2 regions of the Mycobacterium sp. pUA109 genome follow, and region 2 is predicted to be linked to the other one. Evidence: riboswitches for the same ligand, from Rfam matches in the RefSeq annotation. Region 2 holds a riboswitch; the other holds the start of a gene.

Region 1 (15,189 bases), on a different contig from region 2:
GTGCCGCGCCGCGACGTCAACGCGATCATGGACGAGTTGGCCGCCGTCGGCGCCAAAGCCATCCTGGCCTCCGACATTCGGTTCTGCCGGTTTTGATCTCCGGCGGTAGCTGACCGCGCCGTGTTAGCGTCCGGTGGTCGGGCGGTCCGAGGAGGTCAATGTGACGCACGCCATCGTGCTGCTGCTCGCCCTGTTGATCGGCGTGGTTGCCGGGCTGCGGACGTTCACCGCGCCGGCGGCGGTGGCCTGGGCCAGCCTGCTGCAGTGGATCAACATGGACGGGACGTGGGCGTCGTGGCTGGGCCATCCGGTGACGGTCACCTTGCTCACCCTGCTGGCGGTCGTCGAACTGGTCGGCGACAAGCTGCCCAGCATCCCGAGCCGCACCACCGCGGCGGCGTTTATCGCCCGCGTCATCGCGGGCGGCTTCGCGGGCGCGGTGATCGGCACCGCCTGGGGCTACACCTGGACCGCGTTGGGTGCGGGCGTGGTGGGGGCGGCGCTGGGCACGCTGGGCGGATACGAGGCCCGGACTCGCCTGGTGGCCGCCAACGACGATCACGACCTGTCGATCGCGTTGCTTGAAGACGCCGTTGCGGTTCTGGGCGGCTTCGGCATCGCCGCGTTGACGGCCATCGTGTGACCCAGCGCTTCGACGCCATCGTGGTGGGCGCCGGCCAGGCCGGCCCGCCGCTGGCGGGCCGGCTGACCGCGGCCGGGCACACCGTCGCGGTGGTGGAGCGCAAACTGATCGGCGGGACCTGCGTCAACACCGGCTGCATCCCGACCAAGACGCTGGTGGCCAGCGCGCACGCCGCCCAACTGGCCCGCCGCGGCGCGGAATACGGGGTGGGCACCGGCCCGATCCGGGTGGACATGGCCAAGGTCAAGGCCCGCAAAGACGACATCATGACCGCCGACCGCCGCGGCGTCGAGCAGTGGCTGGACGGCATGGCCGGCTGCACCGTGGTGCGCGGACACGCCCGGTTCCAGGATCCGCACACGCTGCGGGTCGACGATCGGGTGCTGGCCGCCGACCGGATCTTCCTCAACGTCGGCGGCCGGGCGGTGGTGCCCGACATTCCCGGGTTGGCCGACGTCGACTTCCTCACCAATGTGTCGATCCTGGAACTCGACACGGTGCCCGACCATCTCGTCATCATCGGCGGCAGCTACATCGCGCTGGAGTTCGCGCAGATGTACCGCCGGTTCGGCGCCCGAGTGACCGTCGTCGAGAAGGGGCGGCGGCTGGCCGGGCGCGAAGACGAGGACGTCTCGGCCACCATCACCGACATCCTGCAGGCCGAAGGCATCGAGATCGTCGTCGACGCCGACGAGATCTCGGTCGCCCACGGCGCCAACGGCATCCAGGTGACCCCGCGGGCGGGCGCCGCGCCGATTGCGGGCAGTCACCTGCTGCTGGCGGTGGGACGACGGCCCAACACCGACGACCTGGGCCTGGAAAATGCTGGCGTGCAGACCGATTCGCGCGGCTACATCACCGTCGACGACCAGTGCCGCACCAACATCGCGCACATCTGGGCGATGGGGGACTGCAACGGTCGGGGCGCGTTCACCCACACCTCCTACAACGACTTCGAGATCGTCGCGGCCAACCTGCTCGACGACGACCCGCGCCGCGTCAGCGACCGGATCACCACCTACGCGCTCTACATCGACCCGCCGCTGGGCCGCGCCGGGATGACGGTGGACCAGGTGCGCGCCACCCGGCGTCGCGCACTGGTCGGCACGCGGCCGATGAGCCGGGTCGGCCGGGCGGTGGAAAAGGGTGAGTCACAAGGATTTATGAAGATCGTGGTGGACGCCGACACCGACGAGATCCTGGGCGCGGCGATCCTGGGTGTCGGCGGCGACGAGGCCATCCACGCCATCTTGGACGTGATGTCGGCCAAGGCGCCCTACACCACCTTGGCGCGCACCATGCACATCCATCCCACCGTCAGCGAGTTGATTCCCACCGTGCTGCAAGAGATGTCGCCGCTGTAGCGGGCCGCGGTCAGCCGCGCCGCTGGATCAGCAGCGTCTGCGCGCTGGTGCCGATGAACCCGGTGCGGTCGAACAGTTCGGCGGTGGTCACCCCGATGCCGTCGGGACCGATGGAGCCGCGGGCCCGCACCCCGAAGTCGGCGCCGACCGGAAGCCGATGCAGGTGCACCACGGTGTCGGTGTTCATGAACGTGAATGCGTCCATATCCAACACCGCACCGACCCCGTTGGCCGAGTCCACCACGGTGGCAAGTTTGAGCAGCGGTGTGTCCGCCTCGGCACCGACGACGTCGACCACCGGGCTGCCCCACCACACCCCGGCGGACCCCGGCTCCGTCTGCTGCGGGCGCCAACGGATCGCGTCGAAGTAACCGGATTTGCCGTAAAACATCGCCGGCAGCGGCGCGGCGGGGCCCTCAACCAGCCGGGGGTAGCGGTCCGCGGCGACGTCGCCGGTGTCACTGGTGGCCAACGCCCACGCCGTGAGCCGCGCGACCGGGCGGTCGGTATCGAGGCCGCGCATTTGCGCGGCCAGCAACGCGATGCGCTTGCCGGGTCGCAGCACCTCGGCGCGGACGGCGACCGGCGCCACCGGGATGGCGCCCAAAATGTCCAGGCTCAGCCGACCGATCCGCAGCCCCGCGGCGTCGGCCAGCTCGTGGACCGCCTTGGTCAGCAGCGCCAGCGGCGGCGAGCCGTGCTGAATGGCCGGATCCCAATTGCTGCGGGTGAAATCGGTGGAGTCGAACACCTGATCGTCACCGTCGGCGGCCCGCCGACGGTAAAAGCACCGGCTCACGCGGCCGGCTCGGCGGGCCAACCCGGATACGGCGGCGGGGTACCCCCGAACGCCGGGCACAGCGCCTGATGGGCGCACCAGTCGCACAGCCGCGACGGGCTGGGCCGGAAATCGCCGGAGGCGCCGGCCGATCGGATCGCCCGCCAGATCGCGGTGAGGGTTTTCTCGAACCGCAGCAGCTCGTCGTGCTCGGGGGAGTAGTCCAGCAGTTGGCCGTCGGCCAAATAGATCAGCCGCAACCGGGTGGGCAGCACCCCGCGGGACCGCAGCAGCGCCACCGCGTAGAACTTCATCTGGAACAGCGCCTTGGCCTCGGCCAGCGCCCGGGCGGCCGGCGGCGCCTTGCCGGTCTTGTAGTCCACCACCCGCAGCTCCCCGGTGGGGGCGACGTCGATGCGGTCCACGAACCCGCGCAGCAGGGTGCCGTCGGCCAGCTCCACCTCGACACGCTGCTCGCAGCTTTGCGGGTCGAACCGGCGCGGGTCCTCCAGCCGGTAGTAGCCCGACAGCAGCGCCCGGGCCTCCGCCAGCAGCTGGGTCTGCTGCTCGGGGTCCAGCAGCCCGGCCAGGTCGGGGTCGGCGTCGAGCACCTGCTGCCAGGCCGGTGTCACCAGCGCCGTGGCGGTGTCCGGGTCGCGCTGGGCGGCGGGCAGGCCGTAGAGCTGCTCCAGCGCGGCGTGCACCACCGAACCACGCAGCTGGGCCGTCGACGGCGGCTCGGGCAACCGATCGATGGCCCGGAACCGGTACAGCAGCGGGCACTGCTTGAAGTCCGCCGCCCGCGACGGCGACAACGCCGGCCGGGTGGGTTTGGCTGCCTCCTCCGCGCTCATACCCGGCAGCCTACGAGCCCGGTCCGACAACCCCGCGCACGTATCCCGGCGGGTCTGCTGGCACGCTAGACGGCTGTGTCAGCAACCGGCCCGTTCCGCGAGGGAGACCGCGTCCAGCTCACCGACGCCAAGGGCCGCCGCTACACGATGCTGCTGGCCCCCGGCGCGGAATTTCACACCCATCGCGGGGCGATCGCCCACGACGCGGTGATCGGGCAGCCGGAAGGCAGCGTCGTCACCGCCGCCAACGGTGATCCGTTTCTGGTGCTGCGCCCGCTGCTGGTCGACTACGTGATGTCGATGCCGCGCGGCGCCCAGGTGATCTACCCCAAGGACGCCGCCCAGATCGTGCACGAGGGCGACATCTTCCCGGGTGCCCGGGTGCTGGAGGCCGGGGCCGGCTCCGGGGCGCTGACCTGCTCGCTGCTGCGGGCGGTCGGCCCGGGCGGGCAGGTCATCTCCTACGACGTGCGCGACGACCACGCCGAGCACGCCCGGCGCAATGTGGAGACCTTTTTCGGCGCGGTCCCCGACAACTGGCGGCTGCTGATCGGCGACGTCGCCGACACCGAGCTGGCGGACGGGTCGATCGACCGGGTGGTGCTGGACATGTTGGCGCCGTGGGAGGTGCTCGACGCGGTGGCGCGGGTGCTGGTCGCCGGCGGCGTGCTGGTGGTCTACGTCGCCACCGTCACCCAGCTGTCGAAGGTGGTCGAGGCGCTGCGCGAGCAGCGGTGCTGGACCGAGCCGCGGTCCTGGGAGACGTTGCAGCGCGGCTGGGACGTCGTCGGGTTGGCGGTGCGCCCGCAGCACAGCATGCGCGGCCACACGGCGTTTTTGGTGTCGGTGCGTCGGCTGGCGCCCGGGGTCGTCGCACCGACGCCGCGGCGGCGCAAACAGCGGTAGCACCGGCGCGCCGACTGTGCGTTCTCATCCGCGTCCTCTCGGGCGATGCGTATCCATCCGCACATTCGGGAGCTAGGGCCCCGCCTAGTCGTCGCTGCGGTGCAGGCCGCGGCGCGTGGACAGCAGCTCGATTTCGGGGCGGGCGGCCACCAGCCGTTCGGCGGCGTCGAGCACCTGCACGGCGTGGGCGCGGTCGGCGGACACCGTCGCCACCCCGATGCTGGCCCGCCGGTGCAGGTCCTGGGATCCGGTCTCGGCGGCCGACACGGCGAACTTGCGCTGCAGCTCGGCCACCACCGGGCGCACCACCGACCGTTTCTGCTTGAGCGAATGCACGTCACCGAGCAGCAGGTCGAACTCCAGCCAACCGATCCACATCCCGGTAGGCGGGTCAGCCGGGCGGGCCCGGCGAGGTCGGGGTCGGGGTTTTGCCGAGGTTCAGCAGCATGTCATAGGTGTCCTGGGACAGCTGCCAGCCGCCCTGATGCGGCTTAAATTCCATCGGAATTGAAAACCCGCCGTCGGGTTCGGGTTTGTTGACGGTGACGGTGGCCACCACATCGGCCGGGTTCGCGTCCGACCACGCCAGATCGGTCGCGTCGAAGCTGGGCGGGGTGTACCCGTTGTCCAGTAACGCCTTGGCGAACTTGTCCAGGGTGGCGGCGTCGGCGGGAGTGGCGCCCGCGACGAGGTTCAGTTTGTCGGTGCCCGGTATCCCCGGGTCGGCCAGCCGGTACAGCACCTCGGTGAGGGCCTCCGGCGCCGGCAAGTCCGCGGCGGGTGTCGCCGCCGGTTGCTGCACGGTGCTCGTCGACGGCTCCGGCGCACTCGACTCGGCGGCCGGCGGGTGCGACGAACACCCCGACAGCCCAAGCGCCGCCACAACCGTGGCGGCGCTCAACAGGGCGGTTCGACGTCGCATCCCGCGGGCGGGTCAGCCGGCCGAGGCGGCCTGCAGCAGCGACATGGCCGAGGACCGCGACAGCTTCCAGCCGTCCTGGTTGACGAAGCTGACGGCCAGGGTGCGCGGCGCCATCTGCGGTCCGGACGCGGTGACGTTGGCGGTGGCCGTTCCCGGGCCGCTCGGCGCGATGTTGGCGACGCTGAACTGCAACGGCAGCTGCCCCTTCTGGGCGGCCTTCTGCAGCCGTTTGTCGGCGGCGTGCGCCTCGATCGGGCCGATGCCGCCCTCCACCAGCCCGGATTTGCTGGCAAACGGCACACCGGGGTCGGCGAGGTTGTTGAGCAGGCCGATCAGCTCGTCGGGCGCGGGGACGTCGGGGGCCGGATCCAGCGGAACCGGGATGCCGAAGACCACCGGCTGCACCTCGGACGCCGCTGGGCTCACCGATGCAATAGATGTCACACCGGCGGCGGCCGCTCCGATCGCGGCGACGGCTGCCACGCCCGTGGCTAGGGATTTCAGGGTCACGGCTGTCCTCTCGATCCGACCGATGTAGCAGCAAGGCTAACAGTGTCACCCGTGTGTCGGATTCCTAGTCTGCACATGGATCCGCAATCGCCGGTAGCGTTGAAGTATCCGCCGCGCCAACTTCCGGCATGGGAAAGGAGCGCAACTATGGGTGAGTCAGAGCGTTCTGAATCGTTCGGTGGCCCCCGGCAAACGGGCATGTCCGAGGACGACGCTGCCGAGCTGGAAGAGCTGCGTCGCGAAGCGGCACTGCTGCGCGAGCAACTGGAGCATGCGAGCGGACCGCAGGACGCCGTGCGCAGCAGCCGCGATGTGCATCAGCTCGAGGCGCGCATCGACTCGTTAGCGGCCCGCAACTCCAAGCTGATGGAAACCCTCAAGGAAGCCCGTCAGCAACTGCTGGCGCTGCGCGAGGAGGTCGACCGGCTCGGGCAGCCGCCCAGCGGTTACGGAGTGCTGCTGTGCACCCATGACGACGACACCGTCGACGTGTTCACCTCCGGCCGCAAAATGCGGCTGACCTGCTCACCCAACATCGAGGTCGGCTCGCTGAAGAAGGGCCAGACCGTCCGGCTCAACGAGGCGTTGACCGTGGTGGAGGCCGGCACCTTCGAATCGGTGGGGGAGATCTCCACCCTGCGCGAGATCCTGGCCGACGGGCACCGCGCGCTGGTGGTCGGCCACGCCGACGAGGAGCGCATCGTGTGGCTGGCCGAGCCGCTGGTGGCCGCCGACCTGCCCGAGGGCACCTTCGACGCCCTCGACGACGACCTGCGGCCCCGCAAGCTGCGCCCCGGCGACTCGCTGCTGGTCGACACCAAGGCCGGCTACGCGTTCGAACGCATCCCCAAGGCCGAGGTCGAGGACCTGGTGCTCGAAGAGGTGCCCGACGTCAGCTACAACGACATCGGCGGGTTGGGCCGCCAGATCGAGCAGATCCGCGACGCGGTGGAGCTGCCGTTCCTGCACGGCGAGCTGTACCGCGAGTACATGCTGCGCCCGCCCAAGGGGGTGCTGCTCTACGGCCCGCCCGGCTGCGGGAAGACGCTGATCGCCAAGGCGGTGGCCAACTCGCTGGCCAAAAAGATGGCCGAGGTCCGCGGCGACGACGCCAAGGAAGCCAAGTCCTACTTCCTCAACATCAAGGGCCCCGAGCTGTTGAACAAGTTCGTCGGGGAGACCGAGCGGCACATCCGACTGATCTTCCAGCGGGCCCGGGAGAAGGCCTCCGAAGGCACCCCGGTGATCGTGTTCTTCGACGAGATGGATTCGATCTTCCGCACCCGCGGCACCGGGGTGTCCTCCGATGTGGAGACCACCGTGGTGCCCCAGCTGCTGTCCGAGATCGACGGCGTGGAGGGGCTGGAGAACGTCATCGTCATCGGCGCCTCCAACCGCGAGGACATGATCGACCCGGCGATCCTGCGGCCCGGCCGGCTGGACGTCAAAATCAAGATCGAGCGGCCGGACGCCGAGGCGGCCCAGGACATCTTCTCCAAGTACCTCACCGACGACCTGCCGGTGCACGCCGACGACCTGGCCGAGTTCGGCCACGATCGCACGCTGTGCATCAAGGCGATGATCGAAAAGGTCGTCGACCGGATGTACGCCGAGATCGACGACAACCGGTTCCTGGAGGTCACCTACGCCAACGGTGACAAGGAAGTCATGTACTTCAAGGACTTCAACTCCGGGGCGATGATCCAAAACGTCGTCGACCGGGCGAAGAAGAACGCGATCAAGTCGGTGCTGGAGACCGGCCAGCCCGGTCTGCGCATCCAGCACCTGCTGGATTCGATCGTCGACGAGTTCGCCGAGAACGAGGACCTGCCCAACACCACCAACCCCGATGACTGGGCTCGGATCTCGGGCAAGAAGGGGGAGCGGATCGTCTACATCCGCACCCTGGTCACCGGCAAGAGCTCCAGCGCGAGCCGGGCCATCGACACCGAATCCAACCTGGGCCAGTACCTGTAGACCGCCACTCGTCGAGATCGACGTTAGCGCGCGAAAGTTCGAGTGGACCGCGCGCTAACGTCAATTTCGGCACACCTAGGGTGGACGTCATGCAGCGGATCATCGGGACCGAAGTGGAATACGGCATTTCGTCGCCGTCGGATCCGACCGCCAACCCGATCCTCACCTCGACGCAGGCCGTGCTGGCCTACGCCGCGGCGGCCGGCATCCAACGCGCCAAACGCACCCGCTGGGACTACGAGGTGGAATCTCCGCTGCGTGACGCCCGCGGGTTCGACCTGAGCCGCTCGGCCGGGCCGCCGCCGGTCGTCGACGCCGACGAGGTCGGCGCGGCGAACATGATTTTGACCAACGGGGCGCGGCTGTACGTCGACCACGCCCACCCGGAGTACTCCGCGCCCGAGGTCACCGACCCGCTGGACGCGGTGATCTGGGATAAGGCCGGCGAACGGGTGATGGAGGCCGCCGCCCGGCACGTCGCCAGCGTGCCCGGCGCCGCCAAGCTGCAGTTGTACAAAAACAACGTCGACGGTAAGGGCGCCTCCTACGGGTCACACGAGAACTACCTGATGAGCCGGCAGACGCCGTTTTCGGCCATCATCGCCGGGCTGACCCCGTTCTTCGTGTCCCGTCAGGTGATCACCGGCTCGGGCCGGGTGGGCATCGGTCCGTCCGGGGACGAGCCGGGCTTTCAGCTGTCGCAGCGCGCCGACTACATCGAGGTCGAGGTCGGGCTGGAAACCACCCTGAAGCGCGGCATCATCAACACCCGCGACGAGCCGCACGCCGACGCCGACAAATACCGGCGGCTGCACGTGATCATCGGCGATGCCAACCTCGCCGAGACCTCCACCTACCTCAAGCTGGGCGCCACCTCGCTGGTGCTCGATCTCATCGAGGAGGGGCCCGCGCACGGCATCGACTTGAGCGACCTGGCGCTGGCCCGGCCGGTGCACGCGGTGCATGTGATCAGCCGCGACCCGTCGCTGCGGGCCACCGTGGCGCTGGCCGACGGCCGGGAGCTGACCGGTCTTGCGCTGCAACGCATCTACCTGGACCGGGTGGCCAAGCTGGTCGAGGCCCGTGACCCGGACCCGCGGGCCAACGACATCGTGACGACCTGGGCCAACGTGCTCGACCTGCTGGAACGCGACCCGATGGAGTGCGCGGACCTGCTGGACTGGCCCGCCAAGCTGCGAATCCTGGAGGGGTTCCGGCAACGGGAGAACCTCAGCTGGTCGGCGCCCCGGCTGCACCTGGTTGACCTGCAGTATTCCGATGTCCGGCTGGACAAGGGGCTGTACAACCGGTTGGTCGCGCGGGGTTCCATGCGACGGCTGGTCACCGAACAGCAGGTGCTCAACGCGGTCGATAACCCGCCCACCGACACCCGCGCCTACTTCCGCGGCGAATGCCTGCGCCGGTTCGGCGCCGACATTGCGGCGGCCAGCTGGGACTCGGTGATTTTCGACCTGGGCGGCGACTCGCTGGTGCGGATCCCCACGTTGGAGCCGCTGCGCGGCAGCAAAGCCCACGTGGGGGCGCTGCTGGACTCGGTGGACAGCGCCGTGGAACTGGTGCAACAACTCACTACCTAGAGCCGCAGCAACATCGCCATTGACCGGTAGGGTGGAGAGACCGGCCCCCGCGCGTGATGCGGGGCCGATGACCTAGCAGGAGGCAGCGATGGCTCAGGAGCAGACCAAGCGTGGCGGTGGCGACGGCGACGACGAGGACCTCACCGGCAGCACTGCGGCGGGCCAGGAGCGTCGCGAGAAGCTAGCCGAAGACACCGATGACCTGCTCGACGAGATCGATGACGTGCTCGAGGAGAACGCCGAGGACTTCGTGCGGGCATACGTCCAAAAGGGCGGACAGTGACCTGGCCGTTCCGCGATCATCTGCCCCTCAACTCAGCATTAGCCAATCCGTCGGTCGACCTGTCGTCATTCTCTGAATTCCTGCGGCGTCAGGCGCCGGAACTGCTGCCGACCGGCCTGAGCGCCGGCGGCGCAGGTGAGGGCGCCGCCGGCCAGCTGCCGCACGGCACCACGATCGTCGCGTTGAAATACCCGGGCGGGGTGGTCATCGCCGGGGACCGCCGCTCGACGCAGGGCAATATGATCGCCGGCCGCGACGTGCAGAAGGTGTACGTCACCGACGAGTACACCGCGACCGGTATCGCCGGCACCGCGGCGATCGCCGTCGAGTTCGCCCGGCTCTACGCGGTGGAACTCGAGCATTACGAGAAGCTGGAAGGGGTGCCGCTGACGTTCGCCGGTAAGGTCAACCGGCTGGCGATCATGGTGCGCGGCAACCTCGGTGCGGCGATGCAGGGCCTGGTGGCGTTGCCGCTGCTGGCCGGCTACGACATCGACGCGGACGACCCGCAGACCGCCGGGCGCATCGTGTCGTTCGACGCCGCCGGCGGCTGGAACGTCGAGGAAGAGGGCTACCAGGCGGTGGGCTCGGGCTCGATCTTCGCCAAGTCGTCGATCAAAAAGCTGTACTCGCGGGTGACCGACGCCGATTCGGCGCTCAAGGTCGCCGTGGAGGCGCTGTACGACGCCGCCGACGACGACTCGGCCACCGGCGGACCGGATCTGGTCCGCGGCATCTACCCGACCGCGGTCACCATCGACACCGACGGCGCCGTGGACGTGTCCGAGCAACGGATCGCCGCACTGGCCCGCGAGGTGATCGAAAGCCGAACCCGCGCGGACACCGCCGGTCCCGACAAGCCCAAACGGCGGGGTGCGAAGTGAGTTTTCCGTACTTCATTTCGCCCGAGCAGGCGATGCGCGAGCGCAGCGAGCTCGCGCGCAAGGGCATCGCCCGGGGGCGCAGCGTGGTGGCGCTGGCCTACGCCGACGGGGTGCTGTTCGTCGCGGAGAACCCGTCGCGGTCCCTGCAGAAGATCAGCGAACTCTACGACCGGGTCGGGTTCGCCGCGGCGGGCCGGATCAACGAGTTCGAAAACCTGCGCCGCGGCGGCATCCAGTTCGCCGACACCCGCGGCTACGCCTATGACCGCCGTGATGTCACCGCCCGCCAGCTGGCCAATGTCTACGCCCAAACGCTGGGCACCATCTTCACCGAGCAGGCCAAACCGTATGAGGTGGAGTTGTGCGTGGCCGGGGTCGCCTACCAAGGCCAGTCCAAACCGTCTGAGCTGTACCGGATCACCTATGACGGGTCGATCACCGACGAGCCGCATTTCGTGGTGATGGGCGGCACGACGGAGCCGATCATCGCCGCGCTCAAGGAGTCCTACGCGGAGAACGCCGAACTGGCCGACGCGCTGCGGATCGCCGTCGACGCGCTGAAGAAGACCGACGGCGGCAACGGTTCGGAGCCGCGGCCGCTGGGGCCCGGCACCCTCGAGGTGGCCATCCTGGACGCCAACCGGCCCAAGCGGGCGTTTCGGCGGATCACCCGTTCCGCACTGGAATCCCTGCTGCCGCAGCCGGAAGCGGCGAAGACCGACTCCTCGGAGCCGGACCAACCCGCCGACTGACCCGCGGTAATGGACGGCGAGGGGGGTTCCGGCGGCCGTCCACGGTCTCCAGCCCGACGAAACTCGAGTTGCCGCGTCCGCAAAACGGTGTACCCTCGCGGATGCACCTCGTTAGGCGAGGCTTCTGGCGTGAACACAGGCCACTGATCTGACGACGTCGAGAGACGCCCAAGATCAGGACAGATCTCCCCGGCTTAAGGGGTGATCCCAAGTGGCTTCCCGGCTGTACGGGGATACGTCGCCCAGTGCCAAAGCTCAACGTGTGAGGGCACCGTCGCCGCTCGACCGCTCCGCGGAACCCCTCATTGTGCGCGTGTGAACCGGCATTGAGCGTGGAAGGCAGGTGGACCCGTGACCAGCATGATCGAAGCTCCCGTTGTTGGCTCAACCCATGGGCTGCGCCTGACCCCCTATGAGGGGATGGCGCAGGACCTGGTGTTCCTGCGCGCCGAACTCGACGCGGCAGGTATCCCGTTTCTGCTCATCCGCGGTGCCGACGGGCGTCCCGCCCTGGTCGTGGACATCGCCCGGCGCGCCCGGGTGGCCGAGGTGTTGATGGCCGCCTGCCTGGAAATGCCGTTGCGGGCCAAGGTTTACGACGGGATTGGGCGCCGCTCGGTGTCGCTGGCCGACGGGCTGCTGTCGGTGGCGCCGGACCCGCGGCTGCTGCGGGTGTTCCGTCGCCGCGAATGCCCGCGGTCCGGGCTGCGTTACGGGGCCTCGGCCGGGGTGGAGTTGCAGTTTTGGGTGTTCGACGGCCAGCAGGCCATCTGCCCGATCGAGAACTCCCTGACCCGGAAGGTGCTGCCGCTCAGCGACATCGTCCACACCACGGTGGACCTGCACGGCCACACCTGGCCGACGATCGCCGGGATGTTCACGCCGCACGCCGGTGATATCACGTTCGACATCGACATGGTGTTCTCCTGGGTCGACGGCAACGACCCGGAGTTCCGGGCGCGGCGGTCCGCCGCGATGGCGAATCACGTTGTCGGCGAAGGCGACGACGCCGACGCCCGGATCCGCCAGATCGACGAGCTGCGCTACGCGCTGCGGTCGGTGCACGCCTTCGCGCCGTGGGTGCGCCGCATCTTCATCGCGACCGATTCACCGGTGCCGTCGTGGCTGGCCCCGCACCCCAAGGTCACCATCGTGCGGGCCGAGGAGCATTTCACCGACCTGACCGCGCTGCCGGTGTACAACAGCCACGCGGTGGAGACCCAGCTGCACCACATTCCGGGCCTGGCCGAGCATTTCCTGTACTCCAACGACGACATGTTCTTCGGCCGGCCGCTGTCGCCAGCGATGTTCTTCTCGCCCGGCGGGGTGACGAAGTTCATCGAGGCCGGCACCCGGATCGGGCTGGGCGCCAACCATCCCGACCGCAGCGGCTTCGAGAACGCGGCGCGGGTCAACCGGCAGCTGCTGTGGGAGAAGTTCGGCAAGATCATCACCCGCCACCTGGAGCACACCGCCGCACCGCTGCGTAAGAGCGTGCTGCACGAGCTCGAGGCCGAGTTCCCCGCGGACTTCGCCCGCACCCAGGCGAGCCGGTTCCGGGCCAGCACCGACATCTCGGTCACCAACTCGCTGTACCACTACTACGCCTTGATGAGCGGGCGCGCGGTGCAGCAGGAGGCCGCCAAGATGCTGTACGTGGACACCACGCTGCGCTCGGGGCTGGCGAAACTGCCGGGGCTGCTGAAGAAGCGCAAGGTCGACTTCTTCTGCCTCAACGACGGCAGCTTCCCCGAGGTCGATGCCGCCGAACGGGCCCGGGTGGTCGGCGCGTTTCTGGACAGCTACTTCCCGGTGCCGGCGCCGTGGGAGCGGGTCGCCGCCGACGAGTGAGCGGCAAGCGGCTCGCGCTACGCCCGGGTGGGCTGCTGGGCCACGCGTGGGATACGCGCGGCGGGCAGGATGCTCACCCCGGCGTCGGCCAGCTCCCGGTCCACTGCCGCCGGCGGCACGAACCGCCCCACCGTGGGCCCGGCGGCCAGCGGAACCACGGTGTGTACCACCGTGTCCGGGTAGCAGTGCACCAGGTTGAATGCCTGCGCGCCGTCGCGGCCCCGGGTCCCGGCGCTGAGCAGGTCCTGGGTGTAGCAGGTCGCCGAGGCCACCGAGACGGGGATGCCGGCGAAGGTGGCCGCGGTGGAGTAGTGCAGGTGCCCGGCCAGGATGGCGCGCACATCGGTGCCGTCCAGCACCTCGGCCAGTGCCGCTTGATCGCGGAGTTCCACCAGCGCGGCGAGGTCCTGCACGCTGGGGACCGGCGGGTGGTGCATGGCCAGAATGGTGCCGAACGGGGCGGGCTCGGCCAGTTGCGTGGCTAGCCACTCCAACTGCTGCGCGCTGAGCTCCCCGTGGTGGTGGCCGGGCACCGAGGTGTCCAGCACCACGATCCGCAAACCCGCGATGTCATGCACCCGGTCCATCGGGGCCATGCTCGGCGCCTCACGCAACAGGTGCTGGCGCAGCGCGGCCCGGTCGTCGTGGTTACCCATCACCCAGATGAGCTCGGCGCCAAGGCGAGCGGCCAGCGGTTCGACCAATTCGCGCAGCGCGCGGTAGGCGTCGGGCTGGCCGGTGTCGGCGAGATCCCCGGTGAATATCAACGCGTCTGGGCGCGCCCGGGAGCCCTCAAGCCGCTCCAGCAGCTCGGATAACCGGGCTTGGGCGTCGACGTCGCCGTACAGGTCGCCGTCGCCGGCGATCAGATGGGTGTCGCTGAGATGCGCGATGACATGGTCCGGCCGCGGATGTTCCGCGGCCCTGGGACTGCCCACCTTTGCGACTGTACCGGAACGGCGGGTCAACACTTAGGACGCCGAGCGGGCCCGCAGCGTCTCCAGCGCCTTGTCGGCGTGGGTGTCCATGGAGAATTCGCTGGCGATGACGTCGAGCACCGTGCGGTCGGTGTCGATGACGAACGTGGTCCGCTTGACCGGCATCAGCTTGCCGAGCAGGCCCCGCTTGACGCCGAACTGCGCGGCGACGGTGCCGTCGCTGTCCGACAGCAGCGGGTAGTCGAAGCCCTGCTGGTCGGCGAACTTGGCCTGCTTGGCCACCGCATCGGCGCTGATCCCGACCCGGCTGGCGCCCAGCGCGGCGAACTCGGACGCCAAATCCCGGAAGTGGCAGGCCTCCTTGGTGCATCCGGGGGTCATCGCCGCCGGGTAGAAAAACAGCACCACCGGCCCGTCGGCGAGGAGGGCGCTGAGCCGACGCGGGGCGCCGGTTTGGTCGGGAAGCTCGAAGTCGGCCACGGTGTCACCAGTTTTCATGGCCGTCACGCTACGCCGGTGCCCGGCTGCGCCGCGCTGGCGATCGGCACGGGGTCCGATGGTGGCGACCCGCTGCGCCCGGCTGCGCCGCGCTGGCGATCGGCACGGTCTGGGAAGATGTACGCGTGCACGACGCCACCCTCGCCGCAACGACCTCCCGGGCGGACTTCCGGGCGCTGGCCGCCGAGCACCGCGTGGTTCCGGTGACCCGCAAGGTGTTGGCCGACGCCGAGACGCCGTTGTCGGCCTACCGCAAGCTCGCCGGCAACCGGCCGGGCACCTTCCTGCTGGAGTCGGCGGAAAACGGCCGGTCCTGGTCGCGGTGGTCGTTCATCGGGGCGGGGGCGCCGTCGGCGTTGACGGTGCGCGACGGTGCAGCGGTCTGGTTGGGCACCACCCCGCGCGACGCCCCGGCCGGCGGGGACCCGCTG
Region 2 (15,189 bases):
CGTTTTCCACGATCTTGTGCATCGGCACGTGGCCGGGGCCTTCGATCATCACCTGGGCGCCACGGGATTTCGCGATCTTGGTGAGCTCGCCCAGGGTGCGCAGCTCGGCGAACTGCGCCTCGTCGTTGGCGTCGGCGATCGATCCCGGCCGCAGCCCGTCGCCGAGCGAGAAGGTGACGTCATAGCTGGCCAGGATGTCGGCGAGCTCCTCGAAGTGGGTGTACAGGAACGATTCCTGGTGCCGCGACAGGCACCACGAGGCCATGATCGACCCGCCGCGGGACACGATGCCGGTGACCCGCTTGGCGGTCAGCGGCACATACCGCAGCAGCACCCCGGCGTGCACGGTCATGTAGTCCACGCCCTGCTCGCACTGCTCGATCACGGTGTCGCGGTAGATCTCCCAGGTCAACTTGGTGGGGTCGCCGTTGACCTTCTCCAGCGCCTGGTAGATCGGCACGGTGCCGACCGGCACCGGGGAGTTGCGCAGGATCCATTCCCGGGTCTCGTGGATGTCCTTGCCGGTGGACAGGTCCATGATGGTGTCGGCCCCCCACCGGGTGGCCCACACCATCTTGTCGACCTCTTCGGCGATCGAGGAGGTGACCGCACTGTTGCCGATATTGGCGTTGACCTTCACCGCGAACGCCTTGCCGATGATCATCGGCTCGATCTCGGGGTGGTTGTGGTTGGCCGGGATCACCGCGCGGCCGCGGGCCACCTCGTCGCGGACCAGTTCGGCGGGCAGGCCTTCGCGGGCGGCGATGTAGGCCATCTCGGCGGTGATCTCACCGGCCTGGGCCCGCTGCAGCTGGGTGCCGCGGTCGCGCACCACCCCCGGCCGCGGCGGCAGCCCGGCGTGCACGTCGATCACCGCGTCGGGGTCGGTGTAGGGCCCGGAGGTGTCGTAGAGGTCGAAGTGTTCCCCGTTGGTGAGGTTGACCCGCCGGAACGGCACCTTGAGAGGCGAAGTACCGCGGACCTCCAACTCGTGGTAGTGCTTGGTGCTGTACGGGATGGGTCCGGTGGTCACGGACGGGGATACAGCCAAATCGGTCATAACTCTCTCCCTACGCCGGCATTACCCGGTCAGGTTCGTACGGTCGACGGCGCCCTTAGCCGTCCTCTCAGCGCGCTTCGCGCACGCTCCCGTGGTTGTCGGGCGGACCGTTCCCACGCTAGCGCAGCGGACCGCTGCGCTGCAGGCCCGTGGGGGCAAGAATTAGACCGAAATCATTTGCATAGCTAATATATGCGTTTTGTGGTGACCCGATGACGATTGAGATCCCGACAACACCGCCCGGCGCCGACCCGTCGACGGTCGACTCCGGTGCCGTCGCGACCGCGCGTCGCCGGCTGGCCTACGACCACGACCACCCGTTTTACAAGTGGGTTGCGCTGTCCAACACCACGCTGGGTGTGCTGATGGCGACCATCAACTCGTCGATCGTGTTGATTTCACTGCCGGCGATCTTCCGCGGCATCGGGCTCAACCCGCTGGACCCGTCCAACGTCAGCTACCTGCTGTGGATGTTGATGGGCTACCTGCTGGTCTCCGCGGTGCTGGTGGTGCTCTTCGGGCGGCTGGGCGACATGTTCGGCCGGGTGCGCATCTACAACCTGGGATTCGCCCTGTTCACCGTCGGCGCGGTGGCGCTATCGGTGGATCCGTTCCACCTCGGCCCCGGCGCGGTCTGGCTGATCGCGTGGCGGGTGGTCCAAGGCGTCGGCGGCGCCATGCTGATGGCGTCGTCGGGGGCGATCCTCACCGACGCGTTCCCGGCGAACCAGCGTGGCATGGCGCTGGGCATCAACCAGGTCGCCGCGGTGGCCGGCTCGTTTCTCGGGCTGTTGCTGGGCGGGGCGCTCTCGGAGTGGGACTGGCGGGCCATCTTCTGGGTCGGGGTGCCGATCGGCGTGCTGGGCAGCATCTGGTCGATGCGGTCACTGCACGAGCTGGGCGAGCGAAGCCCGGGGCGGCTGGACTGGGCCGGCACCGCCACCCTGGGGGTGGGATTGACCGTGCTGCTCACCGCCATCACCTACAGCATTCAGCCGCACGGGGATTCGCCGACCGGATGGACCAACCCGTGGGTGCTGGGCGCGCTTGCGCTGGGGGTGGCCGCGATCGCGGTGTTCAGCGTGATCGAGTTGCGGGTGCGCTACCCGATGCTCGACGTGCGGCTGTTCAAGAACAGGGCCTTCGCTTTCGGCAACGTGGCCGCGCTGATGTCGGCGGTGGGCAGCGGCGGTTTGCAGTTCATGCTGATCATCTGGCTGCAGGGCATCTGGCTGCCGCTGCACGGTTACAGCTACGAATCGACCCCGCTGTGGTCGGGGATTTACCTGCTGCCGATGACCTGCGGTTTCCTGCTGGCCGGTCCGCTGTCCGGGGCGCTGTCCGACCGGTGGGGGGCCCGCCCGTTCACCGTCGGCGGGATGCTGGCGGCGGCCACCACGTTCGTGGCGCTGATCCTGATCCCGGTGAACTTCCCCTACTGGTTGTTCGCGGTGCTGGTGTTCCTCAACGGCCTCGGCGGGGGCGTGTTCACCGCGCCCAACGCCGCGGTGATCATGTCCAGCGTTCCGGCCGACCACCGCGGCTCGGCATCGGGGGTGCGGGCCACCGTGTTCAGCGCCGGCATGTCGCTGTCGATCGGGGTGTTCTTCTCGCTGATGATCGTCGGGTTGGCCAATTCGCTTCCGGGCGCGATGAACTCGGGGCTGCGCGAGCACGGGGTGCCGGCCGGTATCGCCGACCAGGTGGCCCACACCCCGCCGGTGGGCAGCCTGTTCGCCGCGTTCCTGGGCTACAACCCGATCGCTGAACTGTTGGCGCCGTCGGGGGCCCTGCAGCGGCCGGGCGTGCAGGCCGACGTGCTGACCGGGCACACCTTCTTCCCGTTGCTGATCTCCGGGCCGTTCCACACCGGGCTGGTGGTGGTGTTCCTGGCCGCCACCCTGATGATGGTGCTCGGCGCGCTGACCTCCCTGGTCTCGCCCGGTCGGTACGCGACCGAGGTGCGGCCCGCCGGCTGACCCGCCGCCCTCACAGCGGGTTCACAGTGGGTTCACGGCGATTCGGATTGACCCGGGTGGCACCCTGATGCAGTATGGAACGGCAAGCACCTCGTTAGGTGAGGCGGCTACACGGACATAGGCCACTGACCCCGAACGTCGAAAGACGCCCCGGGTCAGGACAGCTCCTCCCGGCTTAAGGGTTGAGCCCAAGTGGCTTCCGGGATTCCCGGATCACGCCGTGTAGTGCCGAAGCTCTGACGAGAGGGGTGCGGCTCTTCCGGCGATCGCCGGGTCCGCCTCCTGCCGTGTGAACCATGGCGCGTAGCCACGCGTCGCGACCGAGAGGAGGTGAGGGACGAGTGAGTTCCAGTGATAGTCCGTGCCGATATCCGGCGTCCGTGTCGTCCCGAACCGATCGGTCGCGCGCCGCAATCAGCTGAGCAATCGCTCCTGGACAGGTAACCGCAAGGCGTTCATCGCCTGAGCAGGGCCTACCCGCTGGCGTGTGCGGATCCCTTCCGTGACAACCGGTGCCGCTTCCTGAAGTACTTCCCGGATTTTGTCCACTAGGAGGCAACCATGGTTGCGATTGCTTACACCGACATCACAGCGCCCGTGCAGCCGGTCCGCCCGGCCAAGAAGGCGCTGCACAAGCTGGACCGCCAGGCGGTCAGCACCATGTCTGACCCCGTGGTGGATATGACGACCCGGCTGCTCAGCGTTCCGCTGCACCAGCTCTACGCCCTGCTGTGGCGGGTCGGGGTGCTCTCGGTCGACGACTGAGGCCCGCCGCCCGCACCCAGCCCAGCTCACCGAAATCGACGCCAGCGCGAGAACGTCCGAGAGGACCTCGCGCTGGCGTCGATCTGGGCGGGGGTAGGAGGGTACGGCACCAGCCGGTCAGGCCTCCTCGAGGGCCTCGCCGAACTGCTCCAGCAGCTGGTTGTGGTGGTTTTGGGCCAGGATGTGCCCGGCGGCCACCGCGATGGCGACCGGCCAGTCGATGATCTCGAAGGCGGCCAACGCCAGCAATCCGCCGTAGTAGGCCAGCTGGTCGGGCCGCGGCACCGTCACCTTGCCCAGCAGCGGCAGGTTCACCGCGAACGTTTCACCGGCGCGGATATGCGCGACGGCTTCGCGCTGGGAGGTACCGCGGCCTGACTTCTTCTCGACCATCATTCGCCTTCCGGTAGCGGGGATGTCATGGCCAGGTTCGGACGCAGCTCGACCACCGGCGCCGGGGCCGACCCGTTGGTCGCCGGTCCCGCGCCGTTGGTGCTGGCGTCGCCGGCGGCGGGCTCGGGTGCGGTGTCGGCGTCGTCGCGCCGCTCCTCCGCGGCGGGGCCGGTCACCAGCCGGGGCAGCACCGCCGCCGCGGCGGTGGCCGCGGCGGCGGTGCCCAACGCCTGCGTCCAGCCCACCGGGCCCAGCGGCGTGCAGCCCAGCAGCTGCGACACCCCGGGAATGCTGATCAGGGTGGCCATCGCGCCCAGCGAACCGACCGCGGTGAGCACCACCAGCCGGTCGTGGGAATCCAGCAGGGTCTGGCCCAGCTGCGCGGAGACCAGCGCCACCAACGCGACGGTGGCCGCGCGCCGGGGCCGCCCGGTGACCGAGGCCAGCGCCCACGCCGTCACCGCCGCCCCCGCCGTGGTGGCGCCGCGCACCGCGACGGTGCGCCACAACGCGGCCGGGTCCGGGCCGCGGGCGCCGGTGGGGGCCGGCCCGCTCGGTGCGCTGACCGCCAGGGCGGTGGCCGGCAGCGCGTCGGTCAGCATGTTCACCAGCAGCAGCTGGCGGGTGTTCAGCGGGGAGCGCCCGGTGATCGCGCTGCCCACGATCGCGAACCCCACCTCGCCGGCGTTGCCGCCGAGCAGCACCGACACCGCGGCCTGCACCCGCTGCCACAGCTGGCGGCCCTCCTCGAGGGCATCCATCAGCGCCTCGATGCGGCCGTCGAGCAGCACCACGTCGGCGGCGGTGCGGGCCGGGTCACTGCCGTGCGCGACCACGCCGATCCCGACGGTGGCCGCGCGGATCGCGGCCGCGTCGTTGGCGCCGTCGCCGACCATCGCGCACACCCGGCCGGTGCGTTCCAGCGTCTGCACGATCTGCACCTTGTTCTCCGGGGACATCCGGGCGAACACCACCCGCTCGGTGACCGCCCGCTCCTGGTCTTTGCGCGACAACGCCTCCCACTCGGTGCCGCTGATCACCTGCTCGGCGGTGACCGGCACGCCTAGCTCGCGGGCCACCGCGGTGGCGGTGATCGGGTGGTCGCCGGTGATCAGCCGCACCGGGATCTGGGCCTGCTGCAGCTCGGCCAGCAACTCGGCGGCGGTGTCGCGCGGGGTGTCGGACAAGCCGAGCAGCCCGACCAGCGACAGCCCCGCGTCGCACAGTTCGGCGATGGCGTCGGGCTCCGGATCGTCGCCCAACGCCCGCATTTGTGCGGCGGTGAGCCGCCGCCGCGCCACCGCGATCACCCGCAACCCGTCGGCGGCCAGCCCGGCCACCGCGCGCTTGATGGCCGGGTTCACCCGGCCGCAGCTGGCCAGCACCACCTCCGGGGCACCCTTGACGGTCAGCTCGGCCCCGGTCACCGACGCCGAGAACGGCCGGCCGGACCGGAACGGCAGATGCGCCGGGGATTCCGGGATGGGATCCGAGCCGTTCACCGACAGCGCCGCTTCGGCGATCGCGGTGTCGGTGGCGTGCACGTGGCGTCCGCCGGCGGTGGCCGGGGTGGCGTGCGCCGCGCACCGCAGCACCTCTTCCCGGGAGTGGTGCGGCGCGGGATGGACCTGCGCGACCCGCAGCCGGTTCTGGCTCAGCGTTCCGGTCTTGTCGAAACACACCACGTCGACGCGGCCCAGCGCCTCCACCGCGCGCGGGACCCGCACCAGCGCACCGGAATTCGTCAACCGACGCGCCGAGGCCTGCTGGGCGAGGGTGGCCACCAGCGGCAGCCCTTCGGGGATCGCCGCGACGCTGACCGCGATGCCGCTGGCCACCGCCTGACGCAGCCCGGTGCGGCGCAGCAAGCCCAGGCCGCTGACCAGGGCGCCGCCGGCCAGGCTGACCCGCCAGGCCTGCTTGGTGAGCAGGCTCAGCTGGTGCTGCAGCCCGACGGCCTGCTGGTCGCCGGTCACCAATTCGGCGGCGCGGCGGGCGTGGGTGTCGCCGCCGGCGGCGGTCACCACCGCGACGGCGGTGCCGGCCACCACGGTGGTCCCGGCGAACAGCATGCAGTGCCGGTCGGCCAAATCGGCGCCCGGCGTGGCGTCGGTTTGTTTGGTCACCGACAGCGACTCACCGGTCAGCGACGATTCGTCGACCTCCAGGTCGATGGCCTCGATCAACCGGCCGTCGGCCGGCACCACCTCGTGGGAGCGCACCTCGATGATGTCGCCGGGTTGCAGATCTTCGGCGACGGCCTCGGCGTACACCCCGGCCGACACCACTTTGCGGGCCGCCGGAATCTGCTGGGTCAGCAACACGTTGAGCCGGCGCTCGGCGTTGAGCCGCTGCGCGGCGGCCAGAACGGCGTTGGCGCCCAACACCGAACCCACCAGCACCGCGTCCACCGGTGACCCCAACACCGCGCTGGCCGCCGCGCCCAGCGCCAGCACCGGGGTCATCGGATCGGCCAATTCGGCGCGCACCGCCTTGACGAACTGCCAGGTCGCCGTGCGCGGCGGCGCGGTGAGCGCGGCGCCGCGGCGGGCCACCCCGACCGCGGCCAGCGCGGCGGCGGCCACCGGCGGATGCTGGGCCGCTACCGGCGGCTCGGGCTGGGGCGTGGGCAACAGCTGGCGGACCTGGTCCACCGACATGGCGTGCCATTCGTGCACGGCGGCCGGGCGCGGCGCGGCGGCGTTGACCACCTGGCGGCCCAGCCAATATCCGGACAGCGCGCCGGCCGCCGCGCCGGTGGTCACCGGTCCGGGACCGCGGCCGCGCACCCCGGGCAGCATCAGCAGCGCCCCCAACGCCGATGCGCCGGCGGAGATCTCGACGCCGCGTCGGCTGGCCGCGCGGGCGGCGGGCAGGGCGTGCAGGACCCGCCACGCCGCGGCCAGATCCGGCAGGATCAAGCCCGCGCACCACGGCGGCGGGCCGTCGGCCGCGGTGATGCCCAGCGCCACATCGGCGGTCGAAAGCGCCTGCACCGCCGCCGAGGACAGCACCGCCACGGTGTGCCCCTGCTGCTGGTAGCTGCGCACCGCGGCGACCAGTGCCGCATCGATCGACCCGTTGGGCAGCGGGCGGATGTCGTCGAAGGTCGGCCGCAGCTCGCCGAGGGCGTCGACGTCGACGGACACCACCTCCACGCCGGCCCGGTGCGCCTCGGCCACCACCGCCGACGCCCACGGGTGGTGGGCGGGCTGGAACAGCGCCTCGGCGGCCAGGTCGGCGACGCGGTGCCAGCCCGGTTGCAGCCCGTTGGCCAGCAGCTGCGCCTGGGCGTGGTCCCACACGGTGGCCAGCTCCCGCTCCCCGGCGCCGCGGACCCGCACCACCCGTAACTTGGTGTCCCACAACACCCGCGGATCGATGACGACCACTTCGACACGGTCCAGCAGGCGCAAACTCTTCGGTCGCAGCGGCAGCACCGCGTGCTGGTCGGCCAGCCCCCGGCCCAGAGTCGCCGCGAACGATTCCCGGGTGGCGCGGGCAGCCTTGGGGACGCTCACCAAGGCCGCGGTGCCGGCCATGTCGACGTTGCGGGTGGCGGCGCCGACCACGGCCGCGGCGATCGCCTGCAGCCAGGCGCTGCGCTCGGCGTGCCGCTCCACCGGACCGGCGGCCGGCGGCGCCGGGCGGGCCGGCGCGTCGACCGCCGGGTGCTCGGCGTGGCGGGCCAGTGCCGGTTCGTGCCGACGCCAGGCCCGGGCCTCGGCCCGGGCCTCGGCGGTCTTGAGCGTCTCCATCAGCACGTCCACCGCCAGCGACGCCGGCGCCAGGTTGACGGTGTGCGCGGCGGCCATGGCCAGGGTCAACACGGTGTCGGTCGCCGCGGTGCCGAGGCGCTCCTCGAGCAGGCGACGCAGCCGCGGCTGGTAGTCGACGGCCACCACGGCCGCCTCGACGCTCACCGGCAACCCGGGCAACCGCAGGGCCCGGCCGACCAGTGCGACCCCCAACCCGGCGGCGTTGGCGCCCAGCGTCATCGCGCGGGCCGCCAACTCCAGGCCGTCGCCGGGCAGGCTGGGAGCGCGGGTGGGGCGCCGCTCGGCCTCCTCGTCGGCGACGGCGCGGGGCCGCTTTTCGGCGTCGGCGACCACCCGGACCAGATCACGCAGCGACGTCCGGACATCGTCGAGGCCGACCACGACCCGGGACAGCGGATAGTTCAGCTGGGCGGTGGTGACTCCGGGGTGGGCCCGGACCGCGTCGAGCACCGCCGGCCCCAGCTCCCGGCCGCCGGGGCCATTGAGGCCGCGCACCTCGATCCAGGCCCGGTGGTGGCCGCGCCAACAGCGCCGCGACAGCGGCGAGCCGGGACTATCCCCGGACAGTGCCTTGCTGGCTTCGCGGACCGGCAGGGTGGCCAAGTCGACGCCGGCAGACGCCAACGCCCCGACGGCTCCGGCGGCAGTCGCCGCGGTCTGCATGGTGGCGCCGGCCAAGGCAGATGTGGTCTGGATGCACGTCGCGACTGCGCGGAGGGGAAATGAGGTGCGCAAAGTTTGGCCGGTACCCACTTCCGCCAATCTACTTGCTGGCGCGCGGTCGCCGCGTCGCCGGCGACTTGGCCCGGCCGCTCTGCCGCGGCCGCTGGGAGTTGGTGGATTTCGTCGCCTTGGCGGGCGCGGCAGCGCGCTTGGCTGGGGCTTTGGCGGTGGTTTTGGCCGGGGCGGTCTGGGCCGGGGCCGCGTCGTCGGGCCGCCGGTTCAGCTGCCGCAGCAGCAACGCCGCGCCGCCGACGGTCAACAGCACCGGCCATTCGACCAGCCCGACCACGCCGAGCGCACCCAGCGTCAGCGCGGCCGCCGGCGTTGAGTGGCTGCCGCTGCCGATGCCGCGCTGCACCCCGGCGGCCGCCCCGGTCACCGCACCGACCACGCCGTTGACCGCGGCGCCGCCGATGGCGCCGGCGGCCTCGGTGGTCATCGTCGCCGCGCGTCCCGCCGCCCGGCCCAGCTTGCTTACCGCCCCGTTGACGGCGTTCATCATCGCTCCCTGCGCCGTGGTTGACGCCCTGCACATCGGGCCGGCGCGACGCTGCACACCCGTACGCAGGTGACGCTCAAACGAGCAAAGTTCATAGACAGACCATCTTAAGCGTTTTCGCGCACCTTGGCGATGAACGCCGGGCAGACTCACACCGCACTCACATATTCGGGGGCACCCGCGTCGTTTAGCTCCTGGTTCGGCAATACCCGCTTGCGGTTCATCCGCCGTTTACGATCTGTAGATGCTGATGAGCGAGGTGGGGCGCGGAAAGCGTCCTCCGCCGTCGACCCGGATGGGTGCGACGGCCGTCGTCGCCGCGGTCTCGGCGCTGCTGATCGGGCTGCAAATCGCCGCGGTCCACCGCGGCTTTCAGGGGCCGCTGCACAGCCTGATCAGCGACTACGTCGCCACCCCGAAGTCCGCGACGTTGCCGTGGGCCGGGTTGGGGCTGGCCCTGGTGGGGCTGACCAACCGGCACCGCCTGGTGGCGCTGGGCCTGGCGGCCGGCGTGGACGCCGTGTTCGCCGCCGAGCGGGTGCTGCGGGGCGGTGCACTGACCATCGGCAACGGGCCGTTGATCGTGCTCACCGGGCTGGCGGTGCTGGCCGGGCTGCGCTGGTCGGGTACCGAACGCCGTGCCGCGCTGGGCGCGGCCGGGTGGGGGATGTTGCTGATCGTGGCCAGCAAGGCCGCCGACACCTGGCTGCGGATCACCGCGATCAGCCGGCCCCGGGTGCTCGACGAGTACGCAATGCTGGCCGACCACGCCTTCGCCCAGCCGTCGTGGCTGGTCGGCCGGGTGATCGACGCGGCCGGTCCGATCCCGTACGCGGTGCTGCACTGGGTGTACATCGAGTTGCCGGTGGCGGCGATGGTGGTCGCGGTCTACCAGTTGCGCAACGTCACCGTCGACGGCTGGCCGCGGCATCACCTGATGCGGACCTTCATGGTGCTGGGCTTGATCGGTCCGCTGATCTATCTGGTGTTTCCGGTGGTCGGCCCGATCTATGCGTTCGGCGCCGACGGCCACGGCTGGCAAATCGCCAACTACTGGCCGCACATCCTGCCGCCGGCCGGCTTTGCGCCGCACGCGCTGCCGTTCGACGACGTCACCCCCCGCAACTGCATGCCCTCCATGCACGTCGGGTGGGCGCTGCTGGTCTTCATCCATTCCCGCCGCGGGCCCCGCCAGCTGCGGTGGGGTGGTGCGGTGTGGCTGGCGGCCACCGTGGCCGCGACGCTGGGGTTCGGCTACCACTACGGCGTCGACCTGGTGGCCGGCGCCGTGCTGTGCCTGACCGTGGAGGCCGCGGTGCGGGATCCGCAGCGCGGCTGGGGCGCGCGGCGCATCGGGCTGGTCGCCGGGGGAGCGACGTTCTTGGCGATCCTGCTGCTGTGCTACCGCTATCTGGCCGCTGCCATGGCCCAGCTGCCGCTGCTGTTCGGCCCGGTGATCCTGGGCGCCCTGGCGGTGTTCGTCGCGGCGTTCTTTGCCTGGCCGGCCGGCGTGAAACTGGCGTCACTGTCGACGCCGCAGCTGAAGCCGGCTGCCGGCGCGGCGCCGCGGATCAGTGGCGGCGCAGCTCCACCAGTACCGGCGCATGATCGCTGGGCGCCTTCCCCTTCCGCTCGTCGCGGACAATCTCGGCATGGGTGACCCGCTCGGCCAGCGCCGGTGACCCCAGAATGAAGTCGATGCGCATGCCTTGCCGCTTCGGGAAGCGCAGCTGGGTGTAGTCCCAGTAGGTGTACACACCCGGGCCGGGCGTGAACGGCCGGACCACGTCGACGAATTGGGCCTCCACGATGGCGTTGAACGCCTTGCGTTCCGGCTCGGAGACGTGGGTGGCGCCGGCGAAGAACTCCATGCTCCACACGTCGTCGTCCTGGGGGGCGATGTTCCAGTCGCCGACCAGCGCGATCGGTGCCGACGGGTCGTCGCGCAGCCAGTCCTCGGCGCTAACCCGCAGCGCGGCAAGCCAATCCAGCTTGTAGGTGTAATGCGGGTCGGTCAGGGCGCGCCCGTTGGGCACATACAGGCTCCACACCCGTACCCCGGCGCAGGTGGCGGCCAGGGCGCGGGCTTCGGCGGTGGCCGCCAGCTCGGGCTTGCTGCTCCAGGTGGGTTGGCCGTCAAACCCGATCTGGACGTCGTCGAGGCCGACCCGGGACGCGATGGCCACCCCGTTCCACTGGTTGACGCCGACATGGGCGACCTCATAACCGAGTTCGTGAAACGGCAGGGTGGGGAACTGGTCGTCGGTGCATTTGGTTTCCTGCATCGCCAGCACGTCGACCTCCGCGCGGGCCAGCCAGTCGACGACGCGGCCCACCCGGGTGCGGATCGAGTTCACATTCCAGGTGGCCAGCCGCAAGGTGTCGTCGGGCATGCCCACACCTTACGAGGCCAGCAGCCGCGCATCGAGGTAGCGGCTGCGGTGCTGGCCGGTGAACCCGAGCGACTCGAAGAATTGGACGGCGTCCTGGTCGTCGCTGCGCACCTGCACGTAGGCCCGGGTGGCGCCGCGGTCGCGGCCCCAGGACAGCAGTGCGGCGCACAGCGCCCGGGCATGCCCGCGCCGGCGCTGCTCGGCGGCCACCCGCAGCTCCGACACCCCCACCCACGGCTGCCCGTCGGGGGCAAGGGTCACCGCGGCCCGCCCGATGGCCACACCCGCCCGGGCGCCGAACACCACCTCGCCGTCGGCGACCGCGGTCAACACCTCGACCGGCACGTCGCGCCGGTAGCCGGCCAGCCAGTCGGCGTCCGGTTCCGGCGACAGCGTGACCTCGGTGCCGACCGTACCGACGTCCGAGTCGGCTACCAGGGTGCGGGTTTCGCAGGCGGCGGGCAGCTCCTCGGGCAGCCGCAGCAGCCGCTCGGGCACCGCCAGCCAGGGTGCCAGGTCGCGCTGCGCATACCAGTCGACGATCGCCGGGATGGTGCTGGTGTGCGCGAACAAGTCCAGGGGGACAGCCGAATTCGCCCGCAGGGTGCATCCGTGGCCGGCGCGCAGCAGCCAACCGTCCAGCCACCGGTGTTCGACCCCGGGCCAGGCCAACCCGGCCGCCTGCTCCACCGCCCGGATCTGCGAGTTCTTCACCGGACGGTCGGTGAGCCGGCGCACGTACAGCACGTCGTCGCGCCGGAACTCGTGCAGGTCGCCGTCGCGGGTCTGCACCCGCACCCGCGGGCCGACCTCGACCAGATACCCGACCACGTCGCCCATCGGCGGGTCGGACCCCGCGGGCCGCAGGTAACGCAGGCTAACCCGCGTGCCGACGTCGGGCAGGTCGGTCATATCAGTGGCCGAACGGGTCGGGCACCTCGCCCGGCATCCACGACAGGCCGGGGACCCCCCAGCCGTGCGATTTGACCGCGCGCTTGGCGCTGCGGGCGTGCCGGCCGATCAGCCGGTCCAGGTACAAGAACCCGTCGAGGTGCCCGGTCTCGTGCTGCAACATCCGGGCGAACAGTCCGCTGCCCTCCAGGGTGATCGCGCTGCCGTCGGCGTCGAGCCCGGTGACTTTCGCCCACGTCGCGCGCCCGGTCGGGAACGACTCGCCGGGCACCGACAGGCAGCCCTCGTCGTCGTGGTCGGGGTCGGGCATGGTCTCGGGGATCTCGGAGGTTTCCAGCACCGGGTTGATCACCACGCCGCGCCGCCGCGCCGCGGTGCCGCGGTCGTCGGGACAGTCGTAGACGAACAGCCGCAGCCCCACCCCGATCTGGTTGGCTGCCAGCCCGACGCCGTTGGCGGCATCCATGGTTTCGTACAACGTGGTGATCAGCTCGCCGACATCCGCCGGCAGCGAACCGTCGGCGCCGACCGGCACCGGTGTCGTCGGGGTGTGCAGGACGGGATCTCCCACAATGCGGATGGGAACGACTGCCATGACCGGCAAGCTTAGGCGGCCAGCAATTCATCGAGTCCGCCGACTCGCGGGGCGGGGTTCCGGCCCAACACCTGCAGCCGTGGTTGAATGTTCGCCGTAACCCGCCGACGTTGCGGCACCACATTTGAAGGTCATTCAAGAATTCGGGGAAGGGTCCAGGGGAGCGATATGGACGGCGCTATGGCGCGGGCTAATCGATCGGGGGACGACTCTGAAATCATTGATGGGCTAACCCGTCGTGAACACGACATCCTGGCCTTCGAGCGGCAGTGGTGGAAATACGCGGGCGCCAAGGAAGAAGCGATCAAAGAGTTGTTCTCCATGTCGGCGACGCGCTACTACCAGGTGCTCAACGCGCTGGTGGACCGTCCCGAAGCGTTGGCCGCCGACCCGATGCTGGTCAAACGGCTGCGGCGGCTGCGGGCCAGTCGACAAAAAGCGAAAGCCGCGCGTCGCCTGGGCTTCGAGGTGCCCTGATCACGCGCTGGGTTTTCGGGTTCTGATCAACTCCCCGATACAGTGGGCTCGATGAACGAGCGCGTCCCCGACTCCTCCGGGCTGCCATTGCGCGCCATGGTGATGGTGCTGCTATTTCTGGGCGTCATCTTCTTGCTGGTCGGGTTCCAGGCGATGAGCTCCAGTGACAGCGGCGACGACGACACGTCGGCGACCACCGTGACAACCGTCACCACCTCGGCGACCCCGTCGTCGAAAAAGGCCGCGCCCAAGGCCGACATCCGGGTGTACAACATCTCCGGCCAGGAAGGCCTGGCCGGGCAGACCGCCGACCGGCTCAAGGACGCCGGCTGGACGGTCACCGAGACCGGGAACATGACGTTGACCGACGTGTCGGTCACCACGGTGTACTACGACGCCAAGAATCCCGGCGAGAAAGAGTCCGCGGAGGCGGTGGGCAAGCTGCTGCACGCGCCGGTGGAGCCCCGCATCGGCGACCCGGACGTCGCCGATCAACCGCCGGGCGTCATCGTGGTGGTGGCCAGCTAAGGCGGGTTGAGGCCAACCGCCGATGCCGCCAGGCTAGGCTATCCGGCATGGTCACGCCCGGTCATCGCAAAACTCTCGCCGCCGTCCTGTTCGCCGCTCCGGTCGCGCTGCTCAGCGCCTGCAGCCCCAACCAGCCGCCGTCGGACACACCGGGAACCACGCCGTCGGTCTGGACCGGGTCGCCGGCGCCCTCGGAGTCGTCGGCGGAGCCCGGCGGGCCGGTCGCCCCGGAGACCCTGACCACCCACCTGAAGACGCCCGACGGCACCGACGTCGCCACCGCCAAGTTCGAATTCGAGGCCGGCTACGTCAAAGTCACCGTCACGACCACCGGTTTGGGCCAGCTGAGCCCCGGCTTCCACGGCATGCACATCCACAAGGTGGGCAAGTGTGAGGCCAACTCGGTGGCGCCGACCGGTGGCGCGCCCGGCGACTTCAACTCGGCCGGCGGGCACTACCAGGCACCCGGGCACACCGGCGAGCCGGCCAGCGGCGACCTGACCTCGCTGCAGGTCCGCAAGGACGGTGCCGCGCTGCTGGTGACCACCACCGACGCGTTCACCAAGGAGGACCTGACCGGAGGGGACGGCACCGCGCTGGTCATCCACGGCGGCGCGGACAACTTCGCCAACATTCCGCCGGAGCGCTACACCCAGGTCAACGGCTCACCCGGGCCCGACGAGATGACGATGTCCACCGGTGACGCCGGTAAGCGGGTGGCGTGCGGTGTCATTGGGTCCGGCTAGCACGCCGACCAGCAGGGCACCCGCCCATATCGATTTCGCCGGCTCGGCCCGGCCGACGGTCGGGGTGGAATGGGAGTTCGCGCTCGTCGACGCGGCAACCCGCGACCTGAGCAACGAGGCGGCCGCGGTCATCGCCGAGATCGGCGAGAACCCGCACGTGCACAAGGAATTGCTGCGCAACACCGTCGAGGTCGTCAGCGGGGTGTGCGAGTGCACCGGGCAGGCGGTGGAGGACCTGCGCGGCACGCTGAGCACCGCCCGCCAGATCGTGCAGGGCCGCGGCATGGAGTTGTTCTGCGCGGGCACCCACCCGTTTGCGCAGTGGTCCGCACAGCAACTC

The links. A riboswitch is a leader RNA that binds a small molecule or an ion and turns the genes downstream of it on or off. The one in region 2 is predicted to bind magnesium.
Region 1: linked by a shared signal. The riboswitch ahead of ACAG26_RS06075 (stealth family protein) and the one ahead of ACAG26_RS10060 (Rv1535 family protein) in region 2 are both predicted to bind magnesium.

What each region holds. Positions count from the first base shown of each region.
Region 1 is NZ_JBGGKS010000004.1:94,429-109,617, reverse strand. It holds gene hisG (ATP phosphoribosyltransferase) at 1-96, shown strand, start outside; gene ACAG26_RS06140 (DUF4126 family protein) at 161-643, shown strand; gene ACAG26_RS06135 (FAD-containing oxidoreductase) at 640-2,007, shown strand; gene ACAG26_RS06130 (thioesterase family protein) at 2,018-2,806, opposite strand; gene ACAG26_RS06125 (RecB family exonuclease) at 2,803-3,639, opposite strand; gene trmI (tRNA (adenine(58)-N(1))-methyltransferase TrmI) at 3,715-4,545, shown strand; gene ACAG26_RS06115 (DUF503 domain-containing protein) at 4,630-4,923, opposite strand; gene ACAG26_RS06110 (hypothetical protein) at 4,937-5,467, opposite strand; gene ACAG26_RS06105 (hypothetical protein) at 5,480-5,977, opposite strand; gene arc (proteasome ATPase) at 6,125-7,954, shown strand; gene dop (pup deamidase/depupylase) at 8,044-9,552, shown strand; gene ACAG26_RS06090 (ubiquitin-like protein Pup) at 9,641-9,835, shown strand; gene prcB (proteasome subunit beta) at 9,832-10,719, shown strand; gene prcA (proteasome subunit alpha) at 10,716-11,471, shown strand; M-box (ykoK) riboswitch at 11,572-11,745, shown strand; gene ACAG26_RS06075 (stealth family protein) at 11,832-13,322, shown strand; gene ACAG26_RS06070 (phosphodiesterase) at 13,340-14,260, opposite strand; gene ACAG26_RS06065 (peroxiredoxin) at 14,294-14,758, opposite strand; gene ACAG26_RS06060 (anthranilate synthase component I) at 14,884-15,189, shown strand, end outside.
Region 2 is NZ_JBGGKS010000007.1:25,822-41,010, reverse strand. It holds gene thiC (phosphomethylpyrimidine synthase ThiC) at 1-1,060, opposite strand, end outside; TPP riboswitch at 1,051-1,163, opposite strand; gene ACAG26_RS10065 (MFS transporter) at 1,273-3,039, shown strand; M-box (ykoK) riboswitch at 3,123-3,294, shown strand; gene ACAG26_RS10060 (Rv1535 family protein) at 3,601-3,804, shown strand; gene ACAG26_RS10055 (hypothetical protein) at 3,922-4,200, opposite strand; partial or broken gene ACAG26_RS10050 (HAD-IC family P-type ATPase) at 4,130-8,639, opposite strand; gene ACAG26_RS10045 (hypothetical protein) at 8,740-9,198, opposite strand; gene ACAG26_RS10040 (DUF5933 domain-containing protein) at 9,443-10,858, shown strand; gene ACAG26_RS10035 (exodeoxyribonuclease III) at 10,770-11,576, opposite strand; gene ACAG26_RS10030 (GNAT family N-acetyltransferase) at 11,601-12,503, opposite strand; gene ACAG26_RS10025 (peptide deformylase) at 12,505-13,098, opposite strand; gene ACAG26_RS10020 (DUF3263 domain-containing protein) at 13,267-13,575, shown strand; gene ACAG26_RS10015 (LytR C-terminal domain-containing protein) at 13,627-14,103, shown strand; gene ACAG26_RS10010 (superoxide dismutase family protein) at 14,151-14,849, shown strand; gene ACAG26_RS10005 (glutamate--cysteine ligase) at 14,830-15,189, shown strand, end outside.